DNA from 3 places in the Mesorhizobium sp. B1-1-8 genome. Region 2 is predicted to be linked to each of the others. Evidence: predicted binding sites of a transcription regulator. Region 2 holds the regulator's gene; each other region holds the start of a gene.
What was found. The regulator LexA, encoded in region 2, represses DNA repair genes until DNA is damaged. The targets are predictions, from matches to a motif close to TGTTCNNNNTGTGTTCNG.
Positions count from the first base shown of each region.

Region 1: a site for LexA is predicted at 4,679-4,696, ahead of FJ974_RS05915 (helicase-related protein). Genes of this name have one in related genera too.
Region 3: a site for LexA is predicted at 2,962-2,979, ahead of FJ974_RS24710 (PA0069 family radical SAM protein). Genes of this name have one in related genera too.

Region 1 covers NZ_CP083956.1:1,200,788-1,208,138, forward strand. Annotated here, with positions in the region: gene fdxA (ferredoxin FdxA) at 103-441, opposite strand; gene FJ974_RS05910 (RNA-binding S4 domain-containing protein) at 685-1,071, opposite strand; gene FJ974_RS05915 (helicase-related protein) at 1,087-4,512, opposite strand; gene phbB (acetoacetyl-CoA reductase) at 5,213-5,935, opposite strand; gene FJ974_RS05925 (acetyl-CoA C-acetyltransferase) at 6,043-7,230, opposite strand; gene FJ974_RS30150 (hypothetical protein) at 7,323-7,351, shown strand, end outside.
Region 2 covers NZ_CP083956.1:3,586,215-3,593,565, forward strand. Annotated here, with positions in the region: gene FJ974_RS17400 (ComEC/Rec2 family competence protein) at 1-2,341, shown strand, start outside; gene lexA (transcriptional repressor LexA) at 2,423-3,154, opposite strand; gene glp (gephyrin-like molybdotransferase Glp) at 3,272-4,477, opposite strand; gene moaC (cyclic pyranopterin monophosphate synthase MoaC) at 4,478-4,957, opposite strand; gene trpC (indole-3-glycerol phosphate synthase TrpC) at 4,960-5,772, opposite strand; gene trpD (anthranilate phosphoribosyltransferase) at 5,777-6,787, opposite strand; gene FJ974_RS17430 (peptidyl-prolyl cis-trans isomerase) at 6,784-7,351, opposite strand, start outside.
Region 3 covers NZ_CP083956.1:5,015,544-5,022,894, forward strand. Annotated here, with positions in the region: gene FJ974_RS24685 (4-(cytidine 5'-diphospho)-2-C-methyl-D-erythritol kinase) at 1-144, shown strand, start outside; gene moaB (molybdenum cofactor biosynthesis protein B) at 131-694, shown strand; gene FJ974_RS24695 (GFA family protein) at 813-1,241, shown strand; gene FJ974_RS24700 (hypothetical protein) at 1,231-2,205, opposite strand; gene FJ974_RS24705 (glycosyltransferase) at 2,401-2,904, opposite strand; gene FJ974_RS24710 (PA0069 family radical SAM protein) at 3,054-4,208, shown strand; gene FJ974_RS24715 (ribonuclease HII) at 4,362-5,060, shown strand; gene FJ974_RS24720 (F0F1 ATP synthase subunit B) at 5,257-5,748, opposite strand; gene FJ974_RS24725 (F0F1 ATP synthase subunit B) at 5,760-6,338, opposite strand; gene FJ974_RS24730 (F0F1 ATP synthase subunit C) at 6,401-6,625, opposite strand; gene FJ974_RS24735 (F0F1 ATP synthase subunit A) at 6,703-7,351, opposite strand, start outside.

The sequences.
Region 1 (7,351 bases), 2.4 Mb from region 2:
TTTGCCGTGTTCGCTGACACCGAGCGCCATCGCTGCCTGTCAAGACAGTTATTGTATCGGCCTCGTTACGCAAGGTCATGCCGGCCTGGCAGGCCCTGCGGATCAGTCACCTTCGCCAGGTTCGGCCGAGAAATATTTCTCGAACTTTCCGGCCTCGCCGTCGAAGTCCTTGGCATCCGCCGGCGGTTCCTTCTTGGCCGTGATGTTGGGCCATTTCTCGGCGTATTCGGAATTGATCTGCAGCCATTTGTCGAGGCCGGACTCGGTGTCCGGCTTGATCGCGTCGGCCGGGCATTCGGGCTCGCAGACGCCGCAGTCTATGCATTCGTCGGGATGGATGACGAGCATATTTTCGCCTTCGTAGAAACAGTCGACCGGACAGACCTCGATGCAGTCCATGTATTTGCATTTTATGCAATTGTCGGTCACGACATAGGTCATCGCAGGCTCCGGGCCGTCCCGTCTTTCTTAGAGCGACGTGCGCCCCCATGGGCACTAAGTACGCTCTAACTCTTTTAGAACTTGCGCATCGTGCTTTCCAAAAATCGATTCCGATTTTCGGGCCGATGCGGCAGCTTTTTTGGTGAGGTAACGCCTTTGCCTGCCGCTTGCAAGGGCGGGAATTGCTGGCAGCACGGGCGTTTCCGGATTGGATTTCTCTCCGGCGGCCAGGCGCCGGCCGGGTCAGTCCTCGCCGAGCAGCCGGTCGGTCTGGCGGCGCTCGCGCTTGGTCGGGCGGCCGCTGCCGGCCTCGCGCAGCGCTGGAATGGCGTCGGGAACCGCCTCTCCCTTGAGGGCCGGCGGCGGCGACATGTCTTCATAGAGCAGCCGTGCCTCTTCGGCCGGACCGCGCCGAGCCCCGGGCTCGAGCACCTTCCAGACCAGGATCCGACCCTCCAGCGTTATGGTAAGGACATCGCCGCAACGGACGATGTCCGATGCCTGCGCTGCTTTGTCGCGATTGATGCGGACGCGGCCGGCAACGACGATTTTGGCGGCCAGCGAGCGCGATTTGACCGCGCGCGAGAAGAACAGCCATTTGTCGATGCGCTGGCGGCCTTCCGCGACCATCGGAACCGAGCGAAGCTATTTCTTCAGCTGGTCGCGCAAGGCGGCGAGCTTGGCGAAGGGCGAATCCGGATCGAAGCGCTGTGGACGTTCCTCGCGCGGCTTCGCCTGGAAGGCCGGCTTGCCGCCCTGCGCGTTGCCCTTGCCGTCCTGCCGGTTGCCCTTCCAGTCGGGCCGGCCTTCGCGGCGGCCCCCCTCGTGGCGATCCGGACGCTCGCCCTGCGGCTTGGCATCACGCCGTTCGCCGGTTTCGCGCCGGTCTCCAGTTTCCGGTCTCGGCTTGAACTTCGAGCGGTCGAAGCGCGGCTTGCCGGCGCCGTCACGCTGGTCGCGGCGACCCTCCTGGGCAGGCCGGTCCGCCGGCTGGCCGGAAGCGGCATCAGGCTGGTTATCCCGCGCCTGACCGGCAGGGTGGGCCTGCGCCCCGCGTGGACGATTGTCCCGGCGGTTGTCGTGGCGGTGGCGCGGACGCTGATGGTCGAAACGCGCTTGCCGCCAAAGAAGGACCGGCTTCGGTTCCTCGGCCTCGGTGGGAGCCTCAGCCTCTGGCGGGGCCCCAGCTTCGGCTGGAGCCTCGGCTTCCGGTGCTGCGACTTCCGGTGCTGCGGCTTCCGCCGGTGCAGCTTCGCTTGCCACGGAGGCTTCGACCTCGGCAGCCGGCGCGCCAGCTTCCGTTACCGGCTCGGCAGCCGGCGCATCGGTCTGCTCTGCTGCCGGCGAGGCCGCTTCCGCAGCTTCCGTTTGTGTCTCCTCTGCCGTCGCGAGTTCCGCGCCCGCTTCGGCGACAGGTTCCTCGGCGGTTTCGGCCGCAGCCTCAGTTGCCACCACCGCCGGCTCCGGACTTTCGGCTGGTGTCTCGGTGGCTTCGGCGGTCGGCGTTTCGGCTGCCGCTGCCGCGCGCGCGGCCTCTTCCGCTGCCAGCTTGGCGGCGGCGGCTTCGCGGGCGGCATTGTCCTGCGCCTCGAGTTTCGCCTTCACTTCGGCGGCCGGCTTCGGCTCGGCGCGGTAGCCGAGACCCTTCAGGATCTCTTCCATGTCGTCGGCGGTGGCGCCGAGAATCGACATCATCGGCGGCGTCACCATGAAGGACTGGCCGTCATAGGCGCCATCAGGCCGCTGGCCGAGGCCGGGCTTCCAGTTGGTCGCCGGGCGGATGAGATCGGCCAGTCGCTCCAGAATGTCGACGCGCACTGCGCGGCGGCCGAGATTGCGGTAGCCGGCGAGCTTGTAGAAGGTCTTGTCGAAGGCCGGGTCGATGACCACCGAGGTGCGGCCGGAGGCAAGCGCGTGCACTACGTCGCCGAAGCCCGGCTTGTCCTTGCCATCATTCTTCAATGCCCACAGCAGCGTCACCAGCCCGGCGGGCGCCGGCTTGATCAGCGCCGGCACGAAGACGTGGTAGGCGCCGAAGCGCACGCCCAGGCGGCGCAATGCGGCGCGTCCTTCCTGGTCGAGCGACTTCATCTCCTCGGCTATGTCGCGGCGGTTGATGAGGCCAAAATGCTCGACGAGCTGGAAGGCGATGCCGCGGCCGATGCCGGTAAGCTGTTCGGCATTCTTCAAATCGACCAGCGGCTTCAAAAGCGACTCGATCTGGAAATTGACGAAACGCTCGGCGCGCGCCGCGACCTTGTCGCGGGCCGGCCCGGTGAGCTGCTCGTCGGCCAGCAGCACAAGGCGCGGCTTCAACGCTTCGTCGCTGGCAACCAGCGTGCCGATCGGCGCGCCGATCCAGCGCACCGTACCGTCAGAGCCGAGTGCCAGATCGCCATTGGCGCAGGCGCCGAAGCGGTCGGCGCGCGCCTCGAATTCGGCGGCAAGAGCCTTCTGGGCGGCGGTGCGCACAGCCTTGGCATCCTCGCCGCCGGCGCTCTGGTCGGCGGTGAAGCGGAAGCCTTGCAGTTCGCCGACATGATGGCCTTCGACGAGGACAGTTCCGGTTGGGCTGATTTCGGCTTCAGGCATGGTATTTTCTCTAAGGCGCCGCATGAGGACGGAAGTCCTGCGGTCTACGAAGCGTTTCGTCAACCGCTCATGCAGCGCATCCGACAATCTGTCTTCGATTTCACGCGTCTTTTCCTGCCAGTGTGCCTGATCGGCCAGCCAGCCCGGCCGGTTGGAGACGAAAGTCCAGGTACGGATCTGGGCGATCCTGTGCGACAGCGTGTCGATATCGCCGTCCGTCGTGTCGGCGCGCCGCACCTGCTCGGCCATGTAATTTTCGTCGACATGGCCATGGCGCGAAAGGTCCATATAGATCGAGGCGATGAGGTCGGCATGCTGGGCCGGCGCGATCTTGCGGTAGTCCGGCAGGGCGCAGGCTTCCCACAGCAGCGCCACGCGCCTGGCGTCGGTGGCTAAAGCGCGGATCTCCTCGTCGCGCGACAGGTGGTCCAGCGCCTGCGCGTCCACTGCCGGCAACGCCCGCGTCAGCCCTTCGACCGGCGCGTTGGTCTCGATCGAGCGCTTCAGCGCGTCGAGGCTGGCGAAATCGAAATCGGCGGTGCGCCACTGCATCACCTTCACCGGATCGAAGTCATGGCTTTCGATCTTCTTGACCAGATCCTCGTCGAGCGGATCGACCTGGCCGGTGACGCCGAAGGTGCCGTCGCGCAGATGGCGGCCGGCGCGGCCGGCGATCTGGCCGAGCTCGGCCGACGTCAGGTTGCGGTATTGGTAGCCGTCGAACTTGCGGTTCTGGGCGAAGGCGACATGGTCGAGGTCAAGGTTAAGCCCCATGCCGATGGCATCGGTGGCGATGAGATAGTCGACATCGCCCGACTGGAACAGCGCCACCTGGGCGTTGCGGGTGCGCGGCGACAGCGCGCCGAGCACGACGGCGGCACCGCCCTGCTGGCGGCGGATCAGCTCGGCGATGGCATAGACCTCGTCGGCGGAGAAGGCGACGATCGCGGTGCGCCGGGGGAGGCGGGTGAGCTTCTTCGAGCCGGCATAGGCAAGATGCGACAGCCGCGGCCGCGTCACCACCGAGACGCCCTTCAGCAGGCGCTGCAGGATGCCGTGCATGGTGGCCGCACCGAGCAGCAACGTCTCCTGGCGACCGCGCAGATGCAGGATGCGGTCGGTGAAGATGTGGCCGCGCTCGAGATCGCCGGCGAGCTGCACCTCGTCGATGGCGACAAAGGCGGCGTCGGTTTCGCGCGGCATCGCCTCGACGGTGCAGACCGAATATTTCGCGCTCGCCGGGACGATCTTCTCCTCGCCGGTGATCAGCGCCACCTTATGGGCGCCGACCTTCTCGCTGACGCGGGTATAGACCTCGCGCGCCAGCAGCCGGAGCGGCAGGCCGATGACGCCCGTCTCATGCGCCACCATGCGCTCGATGGCGAGATGGGTCTTGCCGGTGTTGGTGGGGCCGAGCACGGCCGTCACGTCGCGGCCTGAAAGTATCAACGGCTGGGAGTGTTTCGGGTGGATGTTCATCGGCTCGGAAATGAGGCTTTCTGCCGCTTGTTGTCGGGAACGCGGCGGCGCCGCCGCGTGTGACAGGCGACACATAAGGATTTCGGGCGCGAAGCGAAAGCGGAATGTTCCATCGCGACGATGGCCACCGCAATGGAAGGGTCAGAATCCGTCGCTGGTTAACCGTTGGAACGAGTCTGGAACGAATCGGCGACGAATCGACGACTCGTCCTGATTCAGGTTTTGTTCACGGCTATATGTGGATTTTTTGACGACGAGTCTCACCACATGCTGAATCTCTAAACTGGCCCGATTCATGCTTGGCCTCAGTACGACGCGAAGTACTGTTAACCTTTGCCGGTGAACAATCGTGGCGCGAGTGGGCTCACCCGTCAAACTTATGAAATTATTGATCTTTCTTACCGACGGTTAACCATCTCAGCGCCGTTTGACGCCGCTGCCGTTAACTTTCCGGCCAAAGCCGGAACGAATCGGCGACGAATCAGCGATTCAAAGGTTTTCCGGTTTTGTTCACCCCAACATATAGTGTTGCCCACAGCTTGCGCACCGAAAAGTCACAGCTTGTGAACGGGTTTTGCACAGAGCGGGAGCGAGGCCGTTAATCTTTGCGTGCCGTATTGAGGCAAGGTGTCGCGCCAGCCTCATCGGCAGCGCATAGCGGCCCGGCTGTCCGGGCCGCCCTCCATCGGGATGAAAGACCTCAGGCGAAGTACTGGCCGCCATTGGCGGTGATGGTCGAGCCGGTGATGAAGCCGGCCTCCTCCGACGCCAGGAAGACGACACAGCGCGCGATCTCTTGCGGCTCGCCGAGACGGCCGACCGGGATCTGAGCGATGATCGATTCCCGCACTTTTTCCGGCACGGCCATGACCATGTCGGTGGCGATGTAGCCGGGGCAGATAACATTGACGGTGATGCCCGCGCGGGCGCCCTCTTGAGCAAGCGCCTTGGAGAAGCCGATGTCGCCGGCTTTCGAGGCCGAATAGTTGACCTGGCCCATTTGGCCTTTCTGGCCGTTGATCGAGGAAATGGTGATGACGCGGCCGAACCTGCGGTCGCGCATGCCGCCCCACAGCGGATGCGTCATGTTGAAGACACCCGACAGGTTGGTGTCGATGACCTCTTTCCACTGCTCGGGCGTCAGTTTGTGGAACATGGCGTCGCGGGTGATGCCGGCATTGTTGACCAGCACCGAAACCGGGCCGAGGTCGGCCTCGACCTGCTTGATGCCGGCGGCGCAGGCGTCGTAGTCGGCGACCGACCATTTGTAGGTCTTGATAGCGGTCTCGGCGGTGAACTTGCTTGCGGCCTCGTCATTGCCGGCATAGTTCGCGGCGACCGAATAGCCGGCGCTCTTCAGCGCCACCGAAATCGCGGCACCGATGCCGCGCGATCCGCCCGTGACGATTGCTACTTTGGTCATGAAGTTCCTCCCTTTTGGTCGAAGGAGCGAATAGGGAGTAGCGAAGCCCGCTGCGCCGACGCCGTTCTTCCCTATTCGCTATTCGCTACTCCCTATTCGCTATTGGCTCAGTTCAGCGCTTCCACGCACATGGCGACGCCCATGCCGCCGCCGATGCACAGCGTGGCGAGGCCCTTTTTGGCGCCGCGGCGGCGCATTTCGAAGACCAGCGTGTTGAAGATGCGGGCGCCCGAGGCGCCGATCGGATGGCCGATGGCAATCGCGCCGCCATTGACGTTGACGATCGACGGATCCCAGCCGAGCCCCTTGTTGACCGCGCAGGCCTGGGCGGCGAAAGCCTCGTTCGCCTCGACCAGGTCGAGATCCTTCACCGACCAGCCGGCCTTCTCCAACGCCCTCTTGGAAGCGGGAATCGGCCCGGTGCCCATGACCGCCGGATCGACGCCGGCGGTTGCCCAGGACGCGATGCGCACCAGCGGGGTAATGCCGCGCCTGGCGGCCTCCGCCTCCGTCATCAGCAGCGCGCCGGCTGCGCCGTCGTTGATGCCGGACGCGTTGGCGGCGGTGACCGTGCCGTCCTTGTCGAAGGCCGGCCGCAGTTTGGTCATGGCATCCAGCGTCGCGCCGTGGCGGACATACTCGTCCTGATCGACGATGGTGTCGCCCTTCTTGCCCTTGATGGCAAAGGCGACGATCTCGTCCTTGAACTTGCCGGCCTTCTGCGCGGCCTCGGCCTTGTTCTGCGAGGCCAGCGCGAACTGGTCCTGTTCTTCGCGGGTGATCTGGAACTGGCGGGCGACATTCTCGGCGGTGTTGCCCATATGGTAGCCGTTGAAGGCGTCCCACAGGCCGTCCTTGATCATGGTGTCGATCATCTTGTAGTCGCCCATCTTGACGCCGGCGCGCAGATGCTCGGCATGCGGCGACAGCGACATCGATTCCTGGCCGCCGGCGACGATCACCCTGGCGTCGCCCGTGGCGATCTGCTGCATGCCGAGCGCGATCGCCCTGAGGCCCGAGCCGCAAACCTGGTTGAGGCCCCAGGCGGTGGTCTCCTTGGGCAGGCCGGCATTGATCGAGGCCTGGCGGGCGGGGTTCTGGCCTTGCGCGGCGGTCAGCACCTGGCCGAGGATGACCTCGTCGACTTCGTTCGCCTCGACGCCTGAACGCGCGAGCAATTCCCGGATGACCACGGCGCCGAGCTCATGCGCCGGCGTGGCGGCGAAACTGCCGTTGAAGGAACCGACAGCGGTGCGGGCGGCGCTGGCGACGACGATTGAATTGGAAGCGGACATTTTCTTCTCCAGGCTTCGAGGTGTCGTGTTTTAGGGTTCCGTTAAAGACTTTTCTTGCCCGTTCCAGAACCCAAGTCAAACCGGAAATGGGCATGGCCGCCATGCGCCGCAAGCAGGCCAC
Region 2 (7,351 bases):
GCGTCCGGCCACGGAAATTCTGCCGCCCGACGGCGGCGCGTCCCGCGCGGTCGCACCAACGGCAGCTATTGTCCGGCTCCGCAGAGAGCTTCACCGTGTCTCGCTTCCCGCGCTTCGCCGAAATATCGGTGTAGCCGCCACCACGGAGCTCGACCGCGGCGTTGCCTTCCTGCTGGTTCCGGTGTTTCTCGCCGCCGGTGTCATCTATTACTTTTCGCTGAGCACCGAGCCGGATCTCTACAGGCCCATCGCGGCGGTTGCACTGCTGGCTGTCTGCGCGGCGGTTTCGCGGTCGTGGCAGACGACGCATCTCATCTTCATGGCGGCGCTGTTTTGCGCATTGGGTTTTCTCGCCGCCAAGGTCGAGACCTGGCGGGCGGCGACGCCGATGCTCGGCTCTGAGATCCAGACGCGGCTGACCGGCCGGCTCGTTATCGCCGAGCCGACAGCCAATGGCCGCGTCAGGCTGACCATCGATCTCATTTCGACGGCCAATCCAAAGCTGCGTTACGCGCCTGACCGGGTCAGGGTTTCGGCGCGTCGCATTCCGCCCGACATGAAGGCCGGATCGGTTCTGACCGGCTATGCCAAGCTTCTGCCGCCAACCGGACCGGTGCGGCCCGACAGCTATGATTTCTCCTTCGACAGCTATTTCACCGGCATCGGCGCCAGCGGATTTTTCATGGGCGATCCGAAGCTCATTGCGGCAACGGTCGACTCGCCTTTCGGTTCAAGCGTCGGCTTGGCCATCGAGAATGCGCGTGAGAACATCGCCGATCACATCAGGAGCACCATCGGCGGTTCCGAAGGCGAGATCGCAGCGGCATTGATTGTCGGCGTGCGTGCCGGCATTCCCGAAGAGATCAACGAGTCGATGCGGCGCACCGGCATCTATCACATCATCTCGATCTCGGGCCTGCACATGGCGCTGGTGGCCGGCACGATCATGCTTCTGCTGCGCGGCGCCTTCGCGCTGTTTCCGGATTTCTCATCGCGCCGGCCGGTCAAGAAATACGCCGCGGCCATCGCGCTTGCGTCGATCGCGGCCTACCTCGTCATCTCCGGCATCGTGGTCGCCGCCGAGCGAAGCTTTATCATGCTGGCGGTGATGCTGGTTGCAGTGCTCTTCGATCGCGCGGCGCTGACCATGCGCAATCTGGCGATCTCGGCGATTGCCGTCATCCTGGTGTCGCCGCATGAGGTGGTCGGTCCAAGTTTCCAGATGTCGTTTGCCGCCACGGCCGCCCTTGTCGGCGCCTATGCCGGCTTTGCCGACTATCGCGCCGGTAAAACAACAGCACCGCCGGCAAAGCTGTCGTTCCTCCGGTTCTGGTCGCGAAAGCTGGCGGTTGGAATTGGTGGCGCCGCCCTGACGTCGCTCATCGCCGGCAGCGCGACGGTGCTGTTTGCCATCTGGCATTTCCAGCGGGTGTCGCCACTCAGCGTTGTCGCGAACCTTGCGGTCATGCCGATCGTCTCGCTGATCGTCATGCCGTTTGCCGTCCTGAGCGCGCTGGCCATGCCTTTCGGCTTCGATGGCCCATTCCTCTACGTGATGGGAAAGGGCCTGACGGCGATGGTCGCGATCTCGGCGTGGATTTCGGAGCGCTCGCCGGTCGATGCCGTCGGGCTGATCTCGATCCAGTCGGTGCTGCTGGCGACGGTCGCGCTCGTCATCGCAACGATGGCGACCACGTGGCTCAGGCTGTTCGCGATTCCTTTCGCGCTCGCTGGCCTGCTTGCGATCCCGCACGTTCGCACGCCGGACGTCCTGATCTCCGAGGATGCGCATCTGGTGGCGATGCCGATCGGCGGCGGCGAACTCGCCATCAACCGCGCACGCTCGAACGAATTCACCACCGACAATTGGAAGCGCGCGCTGCAAGCCGAGGAAATTGTGCCGCCCGAAACGTTCGCGAAGGGCGCGCTGGACATCGCCGACCCCGTCGACTTGCCGCCGGGCTCGCCTTTCTATTGCACCGGCGACCTCTGCATCGCCCGGCATCCTTCGGGCGCCATCGTCGCGCTCGCCGAAGACCGTAACAGCGCGCGCCCGGCCTGCGGCTTTGCCGATCTCATCGTCATCAACGACGTCACGGCCTACAATCCCTGCCGCGATCCGCGCGTCCTCGTCGTCACCAAACGGCAGCTTGCGCGCGATGGCAGCGCCGCCGTCTTCTTCGACCCGCAATCGGCAACGGCGCAAGCGACGATCCGCTACTCGGTCGAAAAGCCTTACCGCCCCTGGCATGAGCAGCGGCGATATTCACGCGAGGCGAGGGGCCTGCCACCCTATAAACGTCCCGAGAAACCAGAAGCCAAGTCTGAGCCAGCTCAGTAGCGGTTTGTCCAAACCGCTACTGGTGTTTCGTTTTCCCGCAATTCCGGACGGAAAACCGCTGCGCACTTTTCCTGGAATTGCTCAATAGCGGCGGATCAGCCCGACGAGCTTGCCCTGAACCTTGACGCGATCCGGCCCGAAGATGCGGGTCTCATAGGCCGGGTTGGCGGCTTCCAGCGCGATCGAGGCGCCCTTGCGGCGGAAGCGCTTCAGCGTCGCTTCCTCCTCGTCGACCAGCGCCACCACGATCTCGCCGGGGCTGGCGGTGTCGGCGTTGCGGATGATGACGGTGTCGCCATCGAAGATGCCGGCCTCGATCATCGAGTCGCCCTTGACCTCGAGCGCATAATGCTCGCCGCCCGAGATCATGTCCGGCGGCACCGAGATCGAATGCGTCTGATGCTGGATGGCGTCGATCGGCACACCGGCGGCGATACGGCCCATCACCGGAATGGACACCGCCGGCACCGCATCGTCATTGCTGGGCGCGGGCGTGCGCGAGGGCGCTGCGGGCTTGATCTGCCGGCCGATATTGCCCTGTCCGCCTTGGATGACGCTCGGCGAAAACTTCCTCGCCGCGTTGAGGCCGGGCGCGATCGAATCGGGCAGGCGCAGCACTTCGAGCGCGCGAGCCCGGTTCGGCAGCCGGCGAATGAAGCCACGCTCTTCCAGCGCCGTGATCAGGCGGTGAATGCCCGACTTCGACGCAAGGTCAAGTGCTTCCTTCATCTCGTCGAAAGACGGCGGAATGCCGCTTTCCTTCAGCCGTTCGTGGATGAACATCAAGAGTTCATGTTGTTTGCGCGTCAGCATGGCGGCCCCCACGGGTCTCTGAAACCAGAATCAGAAAAACAAACCCAGAACAAACACTATCTGTTCCAGTTGTGTTCGGCAACCGTTTAAAGTTTAGTGAATGTGTTGACGTTTTGTTCAGCGTAACATCAGCACGCTGCATTCGGCGCCAGCTTCCGCGGCCGGCGCGAAGGGCTCGCGCACGATCAGGCCGTTGGCGTCGGCAAGCATTCTCAGCATCGAGGAATCCTGGATGCCGAACGGCGTCGCGACCAGCGCGCGATCATCCTCGCGTACCACGGCCCGTACATAATCCTGCCGCAGATCGTTGGCCTGCATCGCAGCAGCCAGCCGCGCCCTGCGCATGTCCTGCTGGAAACTACGGCCGCCGAGTCGCGCCAGCAACGGCTTCAGGAACAGCTGCGAGCAGACCAGGCTCGCCACCGGATTGCCGGGCAGACCGATGCAGCGGATATCGCCCAGCCGGCCAAACATCAAAGGTTTGCCGGGGCGCATGGCGATCTTCCAGAAGTCGAGGTTTATGCCTTCGCCGGTCAGCACGTCGTGGATCAGATCATGGTCGCCGACCGAGGCGCCACCAAGCGTGACGATGACGTCGGCCTTTGCCGCGACAGCTTTCTTGACCAGCGCCGCTATATCCTGCTCGCGGTCGGCGGCGATGCCGAGATCGAGAGCGCGGGCACCGACCGATTGTGCGGCGGCTGCGACGCCATAGGCATTGGAGGAGATGATCTGGTCCGGCCCGGGTTCACTGCCCGGCGCCAGCAATTCGTCGCCGGTGGCGACGATCGCGACCAGCGGCCGTCTCACCACGTTCAGCGTGGGATGGTTGGCCGATGCGGCCAGCGATAGCGCTGCCGGATCGAGTATGCGGCCCTTATCCAGCAGAACGTCGCCTTGCGAAAAATCCAGCCCGCGGCGGCGGATGTTGCGGTCTTTTGCCGTCGGCTCGGTCACCTCGACATGGCCATTGCCGAGATCGCGGACATTCTCCTGGATGACGATGGTGTCGGCGCCCTCCGGCACGGGAGCGCCGGTGAAGATGCGCACCGCCTCCGCCCGGCCGACGGACCCGTCATAGCCGCGCCCGGCCGGCGCCATGCCGATCACCGAGAGCCGCACCGGCACCGATGCCACATCCGCGGCCCGCACGGCGTAGCCGTCCATGGCCGAGGCGTTGAAGGGCGGCTGGGTGCGGAGCGCCACCACCGGTTCCGCCAGCGCACGGCCAGCCGCATCGGCCAACGGAACGCTTTCGCCCGGCAGTGCCGTGGCACCATCCAGCAGACGTTCGAGCGCCTCGGCGACCGGAACCAGCGCCATCTAAGAACCCGCCTTATAGTCGCCGGACTTGCCGCCGGTCTTCTCGACCAGTTTTATGCCGGAAATCACCATGGCGCGGTCCACCGCCTTGGCCATGTCGTAGATGGTTAAGCAGGCGACCGAAGCGGCAGTCAGCGCCTCCATCTCGACGCCGGTCTTGCCGGTGACGCGCGCGAGCGCAGTGACCTTGAGGCCTGGTAGTGCGCGATCCGGCTCGATGTCGACGGCAACCTTGGTCAGAAGCAGCGGGTGGCAGAGCGGGATCAATTCATAGGCCTTCTTGGCCGCCATGATGCCGGCGATGCGCGCGGTTCCCAGCACATCGCCCTTCTTGGCGTCGCCGGCAAGGATCATGTCGAGCGTTTCCGGCCGCATCGCGACAAAGCCTTCGGCGATGGCCGTGCGCGTCGTCTCGGCCTTGTCGCCGACGTCGACCATGTTGGCCTCGCCCTTGGCGCCGAGATGGGTGAGGGAGGCCATTTTCAAACGGCCTCGGCCGGCGCCTGGCCCGTGAGCAGGAGCTGCGTTGCCGCCGCGACATCCTGTTGCCGCATCAGGCTCTCGCCGACGAGGAAGGTGCCTATCCTGCTCTCTTCCAGCCGCCGGCAATCCTCATGCGTGAAGATGCCGCTCTCGCTGACCAGCAGCCGATCCGCCGGCACCACGGCCGCCAGCCGCTCCGAAACCCCGAGGCTGGTCTCGAATGTCCTGAGGTTGCGATTGTTGATGCCGATCAGCCGCGAGGAAAGCGCAAGCGCACGCTCCATTTCCACCTCGTCATGCACCTCGATCAGCGCATCCATGCCGAGGTCGAATGCTGTCGATTCCAGTTCACGGGCCATGGCGTCATCGACGCTGGCCATGATGATCAAAATCGCGTCCGCGCCCCAGGCACGGGCCTCATGGACTTGATAGGGATCGAACAAAAAGTCCTTGCGCAGCGCCGGCAGCGTCACGGCCGCGCGCGCACTGGTGAGAAACGCCGGCGCGCCCTGGAAAGACGGCGCGTCGGTCAACACCGAAAGGCAGGCGGCGCCGCCTTGCTGATAAGCCCTGGCCAGCGACGGCGGGTCGAAATCGGCGCGGATCAGGCCTTTGGACGGGCTCGCCTTCTTGATCTCGGCAATCAGCGCGAAGCCGCCGGCCTTGCGCTTGGCTTCCAGCGCCGCAAGGAAGCCACGCGGCGGCTCGATATCCCTCGCTTTGGCCTTGATCTCGGCCAGGGGCACGCTGAGCTTTGCCGCGGCGATCTCATCGCGCTTGTAGGCCTCGATCTTGCGCAGGATGTCGGACAAGGTTCTAACCGTTCGAAATCTCGATAAGCTTGTCGAGCACCGCAACCGCCCGGCCGCTGTCGATGGCTTGCGCCGCCGCCGCGATGCCGTCGGCAAGCGTCGTCGCCTTGCCGGCCACCACAAGACCGGCGCCGGCATTCATCAGCACCGTGTCGCGATAGGCGCCGGCGGCACCGCTCAGCATATCGCGCAGCGCCCTGGCGTTGTAGGCCGCGTCGCCGCCGCGAAGCTCGTCTTTCTTGTAGCGCTTCAGACCGACCGCTTCCGGCGTCAGCGTGAAGCTGCGGATCTCGCCGCCGGCAAGCTCCGCAACCTGCGTCTCGCCGGTGGTGGTGATCTCGTCATAGCCATCACCGTGGACGACCCAGGCGTGATCGGCGCCGAGCGCCTTCAGCGTCTCGGCCACCGGCATGATCCACTCCGGCAGGAAGACGCCGACCATCTGGCGGCTGACGCCGGCCGGGTTCGACAATGGTCCGAGCAGGTTGAAGATGGTGCGCGTGCCGAGCTCGACGCGAGTCGGCCCGACATGCTTCATCGCCGGATGATGCGCCGGCGCGAACATGAAGCCGACGCCTGCCTCGTGGATGCAGCGGCCGATCGTCTCCGGCGGAATATCGATTTTGACGCCGAGCGCCATCAGCACGTCGGCGGCGCCGGTCAGCGACGACAGGCCGCGATTGCCATGCTTGGCGACCGGAACGCCGGCGGCGGCGATGACGAAGGCGGACCCGGTCGAGATGTTGACCGAGTGCGAATTGTCGCCGCCAGTGCCGACAATGTCGATGGCGCCGTGCGGCGCCTCGACGCGCAGCATCTTGGCCCGCATCGTAGCGACAGCGCCGGAAATCTCGCTCACCGTCTCGCCGCGCACGCGCAGCGCCATCAGGAAGCCGCCGATCTGGCCCGGCGTGGCGTCGCCCGACATGATGATGTCGAAGGCCTCGCGCGCTTCCTCGAAGGACAGCGCGCTGCCGCCGGCAACCTTGGCTATGTGTATCTTCAGTGCGCTCATCTGGTTTGTGCTTGGGCAACGGCGGTCGGGTCGATGCGGACGTCATACTGCGACTGCAGCTGCGCCACCAGTTGGTCGAGCAGGTCGTCGGACATGCCGGCGCCGAAAGATTTCTGCGCATCGTCCGGCACCGAGCTGGCATCGGCGCCGGCCGGCTCGAAGACCTCGGCGACTTTGAAGAGGATCTGTCCATCGCCGGTGGGCGAGGGGATCAGTCCGGTGCCGCCTTCGCCGACGCCGAACATGGCCGCAGCGCCTTCCTTGCCGAAATCGGCATCGTCGGCCTCACGCTTCAGGCCGCGCTTGGTCTGCTTCTCGAGCTTCAGCTCGCCGGCGATGACGTCGAGGGTCGCGCCAGCCTTGAGGCGCTTCTCCAGCTCCTGGGCCTTGGCGTCGAGCCGCTTGTCGGTTTCGGCAGCCGTCCAGTCGGCGACCACCTTCTGGCGAACTTCGTCCAGCGTGCGGTCGCGCGCCGGCGTGATCGATGCGACTTCATAGAAGACGAAGCCGTTGTCAGCGGTGGTCAGGGCTTCATTCTCGGTGTTGGGTTCGGCCGCGAACACC
Region 3 (7,351 bases), 1.4 Mb from region 2:
TCGGGCTCCGGCGCCACCTGCTTCGGCCTGTTCGAGACCGGCAATGTCGCCAAGCGCGCTGCGATCGAGATCCGCGGCCGCCACCCCGACTGGTTCGTCGCCGCAACGCGCAGCATGGAGGCCGGCGCCCATGGCCAGGATTGACGAAAGCCGCCCCTTCATTGCGGTGCGCATCGCGGTGCTGACGGTTTCCGACACGCGCAGCCTCGCCGACGACAAATCCGGCCAGACGCTGGCCGACCGCATCACCGAGGCCGGCCATATCCTTGCCGCGCGCGACATCGTCACCGACGACCGTGAAAAGATCCGCGACAAGGTGCTCGGCTGGTCGAAAGACGAAAATGTCGATGTCGTCATCACCACCGGCGGCACCGGCTTCACCGGCCGCGACGTGACGCCGGAAGCGCTGGAGCCGATCTTCGAGAAGCGCATGGACGGCTTTTCGGAAGTCTTCCACCGCATCTCCTTCGACAAGATCGGCACCGCGACGATCCAGAGCCGCGCGACCGGCGGCGTCGTCAACGCAACCTTCGTCTTCGTGCTGCCGGGCTCGCCCGGCGCCTGCAAGGACGCCTGGGACAGCATATTGAAGCCGCAGCTCGACTACCGGCACATGCCCTGCAACTTCGTCGAGATCATGCCGCGGCTTGACGAGCATTTGCGGCGCGGCGGCAAGACCGGATCGCAAACATAGGCAAAGCGCCGGTTCGAGATTGCCTTCGCCAGGCAGAATGGCGAGCTCGCCTTCGAAAAGCCATTCCAAGTCCCGTGACTGAAAGTTACCTTGTCTGCGCCAGCAAGGAACTTGTGCGATGGCCATGCATAGCGGCGGATGCCATTGCGGCAACATCCGCCTCAGCTTCTCAACCACGGTCGACCCTGCCCGGATCGAAGTCCGCGCCTGCCAATGCTCGTTCTGCACCCGGCACGGTTCGCGCGCCGCCGCCGATCCAAACGGCCAGTTGGTTATTTCCGTAGAGGACAAAGCGCGGCTGCAGATCTATCGCTTCGGCCTGCGCACCGCCGACTATCTTGTCTGCCGGGAATGCGGTGTCTATGTCGCGGCGATCGCCGGCGACGGCGCCGAGGCCAGGGCGATCGTCATCGTCAACGCGCTGGACGACCGCGAGCGGTTTTCCCGCGAGCCGATCCCGGTGCGCTACGACGCCGAAGGCCGCGAGCAGCGCCTGACCAGACGCCACACCGCCTGGACGCCGGTCAAAGTCACGATCAGCGGATGACCGGCTCGCCATGGAAGCGGCGGCGCGACGGGCGCGAGACGCCGAAGCCGACTTCCATCATCAGCCTTGGCGTATGCGCCGGCACGGTGCCCATGTGGAAGCCGAATGGATCCTCGACAAAGCCAAGGCCGGCCTCGCCGGTCAGCGTGACCGGGCTCTGCGGGCCGTAGACGCCCAGAACCTCTTCGGCCGAGTGCCCGACCAGCAGCGTCAGCTGATGCTTGATCGCCCGGCGCCTGTGGCTGCCGCGGATATAGACATGCGGTCCGGTGCCGGCATCGACCGGCACCAGGTAGAAGAAAAATTTCAGCATGCGCCAGTCGTCGAGGTCGAAATGATATTTGCCGAGCGAGGCGAGGTTCTTGTCGGCGTCGGAGGCCTTGCCGGTCGGGAAGCTCCACCAGACGCGCGTGGTGATCAGCTTGGCCTGGCCGCCGAGATAGTGCTGGGCGATATCGAGCAGCAGCGGATCGTACTGAACGGCGAGCACTGCCTGACAGTCGAGGCTACGCTCGAAATAATGCCCGCTGAGCAGTGAGCGGCCGAAGCGCTTTTCCGCCTCGGCATGCTCGCCGGGCATGAATTCGAGGCGGCGGTCGAAATTGCCGAAACAGGGCGTGCGGCCGGCGAAGGCGCCGATCTCCTCATGGATCGCCCGCGGCAGCATCAGGCCGGAAAACAGCCCATCGGACCGCAGCGCCTCGACAGCAGCGTCGCGCTCGACGCCGGCGAACATGGTCTCATCTGCGTTCTCGAGCGGGCGGGTGCGTTTGGCGCCAAGCCAGTGCATGCGGCGTCCAGGCATGGTGCGCGCCAGCACGAACATCGGCAGCCAGGCCGGGTTCTCACGAAGGTCCGACAGATAGGTCGGGATGCGCACGGCGATGCGGCTGAACAAGCTGCCGTTTCGGGCGATCGCCTCCAGGCTGGCCGTGCCGGATTTGTCTGGGGTAGCAAGATTCATCGGGGGTCCTCGTGATGAACGGCGACCCGACCACGCGTCGGCAGCCTACCGCTCTAGCGTTCCCCAAACCCGATTGTTCCGCACCGAGGAAATTTTAACTCCACCTAATTTTTTGTGCAACGCACAATAGAAGGCACGATCGAGATAGCGCCGAATTTTACCACACTACTCGCTGTGGCCCGCAGAACGGAAACTTCACTTCGGCGGCGCAACCCAGATTTCCGCGTCCAGCCGCTTCGTGGCGAGGCCGCGCGCCAAAGCTTCGGCGCTGCGCGCGCTCTTGGCGAGCGCCGCAGCCTGGCGCTTGCTGATGACAAGCCCTTCGGCGAGCGCGCGGTTGGCGGAAAAGACCCGCGCCAGGAACGGCGCGCGATTTGCCCGCGCGCGTGAAAAGCGCGCCGGCATGGTCTGTCTCGCCATGTGAGCGGCGACCGCTTCGATCCAGCCGTCGGCCAGCCGCGCGCCTGGCTCCAGGATCAGCAGCCAGTCACCCTTGGCCTGGCCGATGCCGGCCGCGATGCCGGCCGCGACATAGTGGCAGCCGGCATGTTCGGCGACGCGATGCGTCTGGTCGGTCGAGCCGGTGTCGCAGACGACGACATCGCGCACGATGCCCTCGACCGCGCCGCCGACCAGCGAGGCGAGCGTGCGGGCAAGGCCCTCTTCGTCGTTGCTGGTTTCGATCAGAACGCTGAGCATCGTCAGCCGAATAGCCGAAAGCCGGACACTGCGCCAGTCGTGCGTTTTGCACGAAAAAGTTCTTGATTTGTTCTCATTGAGGAAATAGGAATAGTTTCATGAACAGAGCGATTCGACAGCCTGCCGACAGTCCCTGGGAGAGGGCGAAAATGGAACAGATCGTACGTGCCGACATTGCCGCTTTCGGAGCTGGCAGAGCCGAGATGGCGAATGCGATGATCGAACAGAGCGGCATGCGGGTGCGGCCGGACCGCAATCGCGGCCGTTCGGCCGGCATCAACCCGTCGGGCCGCTTCGAGCCGGTCAGCCGGCATGTATTCGACGACGGCTGGAATTCGCTGGAGGAATTGCCGCCGTTCAAGACCGAGGTGCAGGTCGAGAAGCCGCGCACCATCATCACCCGCAACGAATCGCCGGATATTTCCTTCGACCGGTCAATCAACCCCTATCGAGGCTGCGAGCATGGCTGCGTCTACTGCTTCGCCAGGCCGACGCATGCCTTCATGGGGCTGTCGCCGGGGCTCGATTTCGAATCGAAACTGTTCGCCAAGCCGGATGCGGCGCGCATGCTCGACAAGGAATTATCGAAGCCTGGCTACCAGCCGCGCACCATCGCCATAGGCACCAACACCGACCCCTATCAGCCGATCGAGAAGCAGTACCGGATCATGCGCGAGATCCTCGAAGTGCTGGAAGCGCGCGGCCACCCAGTCGGCATCGTCACCAAGTCGGCGCTGGTGGTCCGCGACATCGACATATTGTCGCGCATGGCCGAGCGGGGCCTTGCCAAAGTGGCATTGTCGGTGACGACGCTCGACCGCATGCTGGCGAGAACCATGGAACCCCGCGCTTCGACGCCGACCAAGCGGCTGGAGGCGATCAAGCAGCTTGCCGAGGCCGGCGTCCCGGCATCCGTGATGGTGGCGCCGATCGTTCCCGGCCTGACCGATCCGGAGATGGAGCGCATTCTCGATTCGGCGCGCGCCGCCGGCGCCCGCGAAGCCGGCTATGTCGTGCTGCGGCTGCCGCTGGAAGTGGCGCCGATCTTCAAGGACTGGCTGCTGCGCCATTATCCGGACCGCTACCGGCATGTGATGTCGCTGATCCGTTCGATGCGCGACGGCAAGGACTACGATTCGGAATGGGGCAAGCGCATGAAGGGCGCCGGTCCCTATGCCTGGCAGATCGGCCGGCGCTTCGAGATCGCGGCCAAGCGGCTCGGCCTCAATGCCGAGCGGCGGACTCTCAGGACCGATCAGTTCGTCGCGGGAGCCAATGCCAGCGAACAGCTGATGCTGCTTTGACGAAAGAAAAAGCGTGGGCACGCGATGCTGCCCAGGCGCGCAATCCCGTCCGGCCTGTCCCCCGGCCGTGAGACGGTGCCCTCCCGTTCCGACGCCCCATCGGACCCGGAGGGACTTGCGGAGAATCGGAGCCGATGCGAACCTCGCCGCACCATGGCTCGCTCGCGTTCCGATTCTCCGCCCCTGTTTGAAATCGTCGAGAAGCCCGACTTCTCCGTCGAGACGAAGGCGATGGCCGAAGGCCTTTGGCCCGTGGCGGGAATGGATGAGGCCGGGCGAGGGCCGCTCGCCGGGCCGGTGGTCGCCGCCGCCGTGGTGCTGGACCCAACCAACATTCCAGAAGGCCTCGACGATTCCAAGCGCCTCACCCATTTGCAGCGCGAGGCGCTGTTCCTGAAGATCCTGGGCTCGGCGCTCTGCGTTTCGATGGCCTCGATCAGCGCCGAGGGGATCGACAACAGCAACATCCTGAAAGCCAGCCTCGAAGCGATGCGCCGTGCCGTCGCCGGCCTGTCGCTGCGGCCGAAGCTGGCGCTGGCCGACGGCCGCGACGTGCCGCCGGGGCTGCCCTGCGACGGCCGCGCCCTGATCAGGGGCGACCAGCGCTCGCAGTCGATCGCCGCCGCCTCGATCGTCGCCAAGGTGATGCGAGACCGCATGATGTGCGGCTGCGGCGGCCATCACGATCGCTATGGCTTCGAGGTCCATATGGGGTATGCGACGGTCCGACATCGGACCGCGATCGAGGCGCATGGGCCGGTGGCGAGATTGCACCGTGCGTCGTTCGCGCCGTTCCGGCTGGGTAGCGCTGAGGTGGCGGACGAGGAAGAAAGCTTCGCCGGGCTGGAGTGAGCGCCGGCGAGGGTGCGCGTAATCTCCCCCCTTGAGGGGGAGATGGCCGGCAGGCCAGAGGGGGTCGCCTCGCGTGAAGCGCCAACCCTGTTTCTCTAAATTTGGTGTCCGCGCCGAATAGCGTCGCGTCCAGTCGAACCGACCCCCTCTGTCGCCTTCGGCGACATCTCCCCCTCGAGGGGGGAGATCACCTGCATCAGTTCAGCTTGGCTTTCACGTCCTGCAGCGCCGACTTGAACAGATCCGCTCCGGCCTTGGAATCGACCTTGGCGGCAAGCAGCGCGCGGGCCGCTTCGACGGCGATGTCGACCGCGCTGGCGCGAACTTCGCTGACCGCCTCGCGCTCGGCCTGGCCGATCTTCTGCTCGGCAAGCGCGGTGCGCCGCGCGACATAATCCTCGGTCCGCTTTTTCGCCTCGGCGGCGACAAGCTCGGCTTCGCGCTTGGCGGCGGCGACGATGTCGGCGGCCTCCTGCTCGGCTTCCTTGCGCTTCTTCTGATACTGGGCAAGCAGTTGCTGTGCCTCCTCGCGCAGACGGCGGGCTTCTTCCAGTTCGCTGCTGATCTTGGCCGCGCGGGCATCTAGCGACTTGGCCAGCATACCCGGGACCTTCAGGTAGATGACGGCGCCGAGAAAGATGATCAGGGCAATGGTTGCCCAGAGCGTGGCGAGTGATGTGGCGTCCATGATTCCGCTCCTCACCGGCTCGCGGATTTGACCGCGGCCGCGATCTCGGCCTTGTCGGTCTTGCCGCCGACAAGCGCCTCGACGATGGCCGAAGTGGTGTCCTCGGCGATCGTGCCGACTTCCTTCATCGCCCTGGCCTTGATCGAGGCGATGCTCGCCTCGGCCTCGCCGAGCTTCTTTTCGAGCTCCGCCTCGACTTTCTTGCGCGCGGCTTCGGCATCTGCCTTGGCGGCATCGCTCGCCTGCTGGCCGATGGAATTGGCGCGGGCCTTGGCTTCCGCCAGTTCCTGCTCATAGGCGGCAATAGCGGCGTCGCCCTCGCCCTTCAGCCTGGCGGCGTGGTCGAGGTCCTGGGTGATGCGATCGTTGCGGACATCGATGATGCCGCCGACACGCGGCATCACCACACGCTTCAGGAACAAATAGAAGAGCCCGAAGGTGATGACCAGCCACAGGATCTGCGACGGGAAGGTCGCGGCATTGAACGGCGGGAACGTGCCATGCTCGGCAGGCACGGCGGTGCCCGCGTGTGTGTCGCCTTCGGCCGCGGCCGGCGCGGTTTCTTGCGCAAAGGCAGATGTCACGAACATCTCATTCCCCTGTCCATACGGCGGGGCCGCACCATGCGACCCCTTTCGTCAGCGCCTGCTCTTTACTTGAAGACCAGGAGCAGCGCGATCAGGAGCGAGAAAATGCCCAGAGCTTCGGTCACGGCGAAGCCGAAGATCAGGCGGCCGAACTGGCCGTCAGCTGCCGACGGGTTGCGCAGCGCGCCCGAGAGGTAGCTGCCGAAGATGTTGCCGAGGCCGATGCCCGCGCCACCCATGCCGAGGCAAGCGATGCCGGCGCCGATTGCAGCTGCTGCATTTAGTTCCATTTCAAACTCCTGTTGGTTCCGTAGTCGTTGCGGTTGGTACGTCGGGTAAGCTGGCGCCGGGGCGCCGGGTAAATCGATCAGTGGCTCGGGTGCAGAGCGTCGTTCAAATACATGCAGGTCAGCACGGCAAAGACGTAGGCCTGCAGGAAAGCCACCAGCAATTCCAGCGCCGTCAGCGCGACCGCCATGGCGAGCGGCAGCACCGAGCCGGCGATACCGATGGCGCCGAACGCACTGAGGCTGACGACGAAGCCCGAAAACACTTTCAGCGTGATGTGGCCGGCCAGCATATTGGCGAAAAGACGAACCGAGAGGCTGACGGGGCGCGAGACGAAGGAAATGATTTCGATCGCCACCACCAGCGGCAAAAGAAAGACCGGCACGCCCTGCGGCACGAACAGCTTGAGGAAACCGAGGCCGTGCTGGCTGAAGCCGTAGACGACGACAGTGCCGATGACCAGCGCGGCCAGCGTGAAGGTGACGATGATATGGCTGGTGACGGTGAAGAAATAAGGGAACAGGCCGAGCAGGTTGGCGACCAGCACGAACATGAACAGCGAAAACACCAGCGGGAAGAACTTCATGCCCTGCTTGCCCGCCGCATCGCGCAGCATGTTGCTGACGAACTCGTAGGCCATTTCAGAGACCGACTGCAGGCGGCCCGGGATGAGACTGCGGCTGGACGTGGTCAGGTAAAGGAAGGCCGAAGCGACGACGATGGTCAGG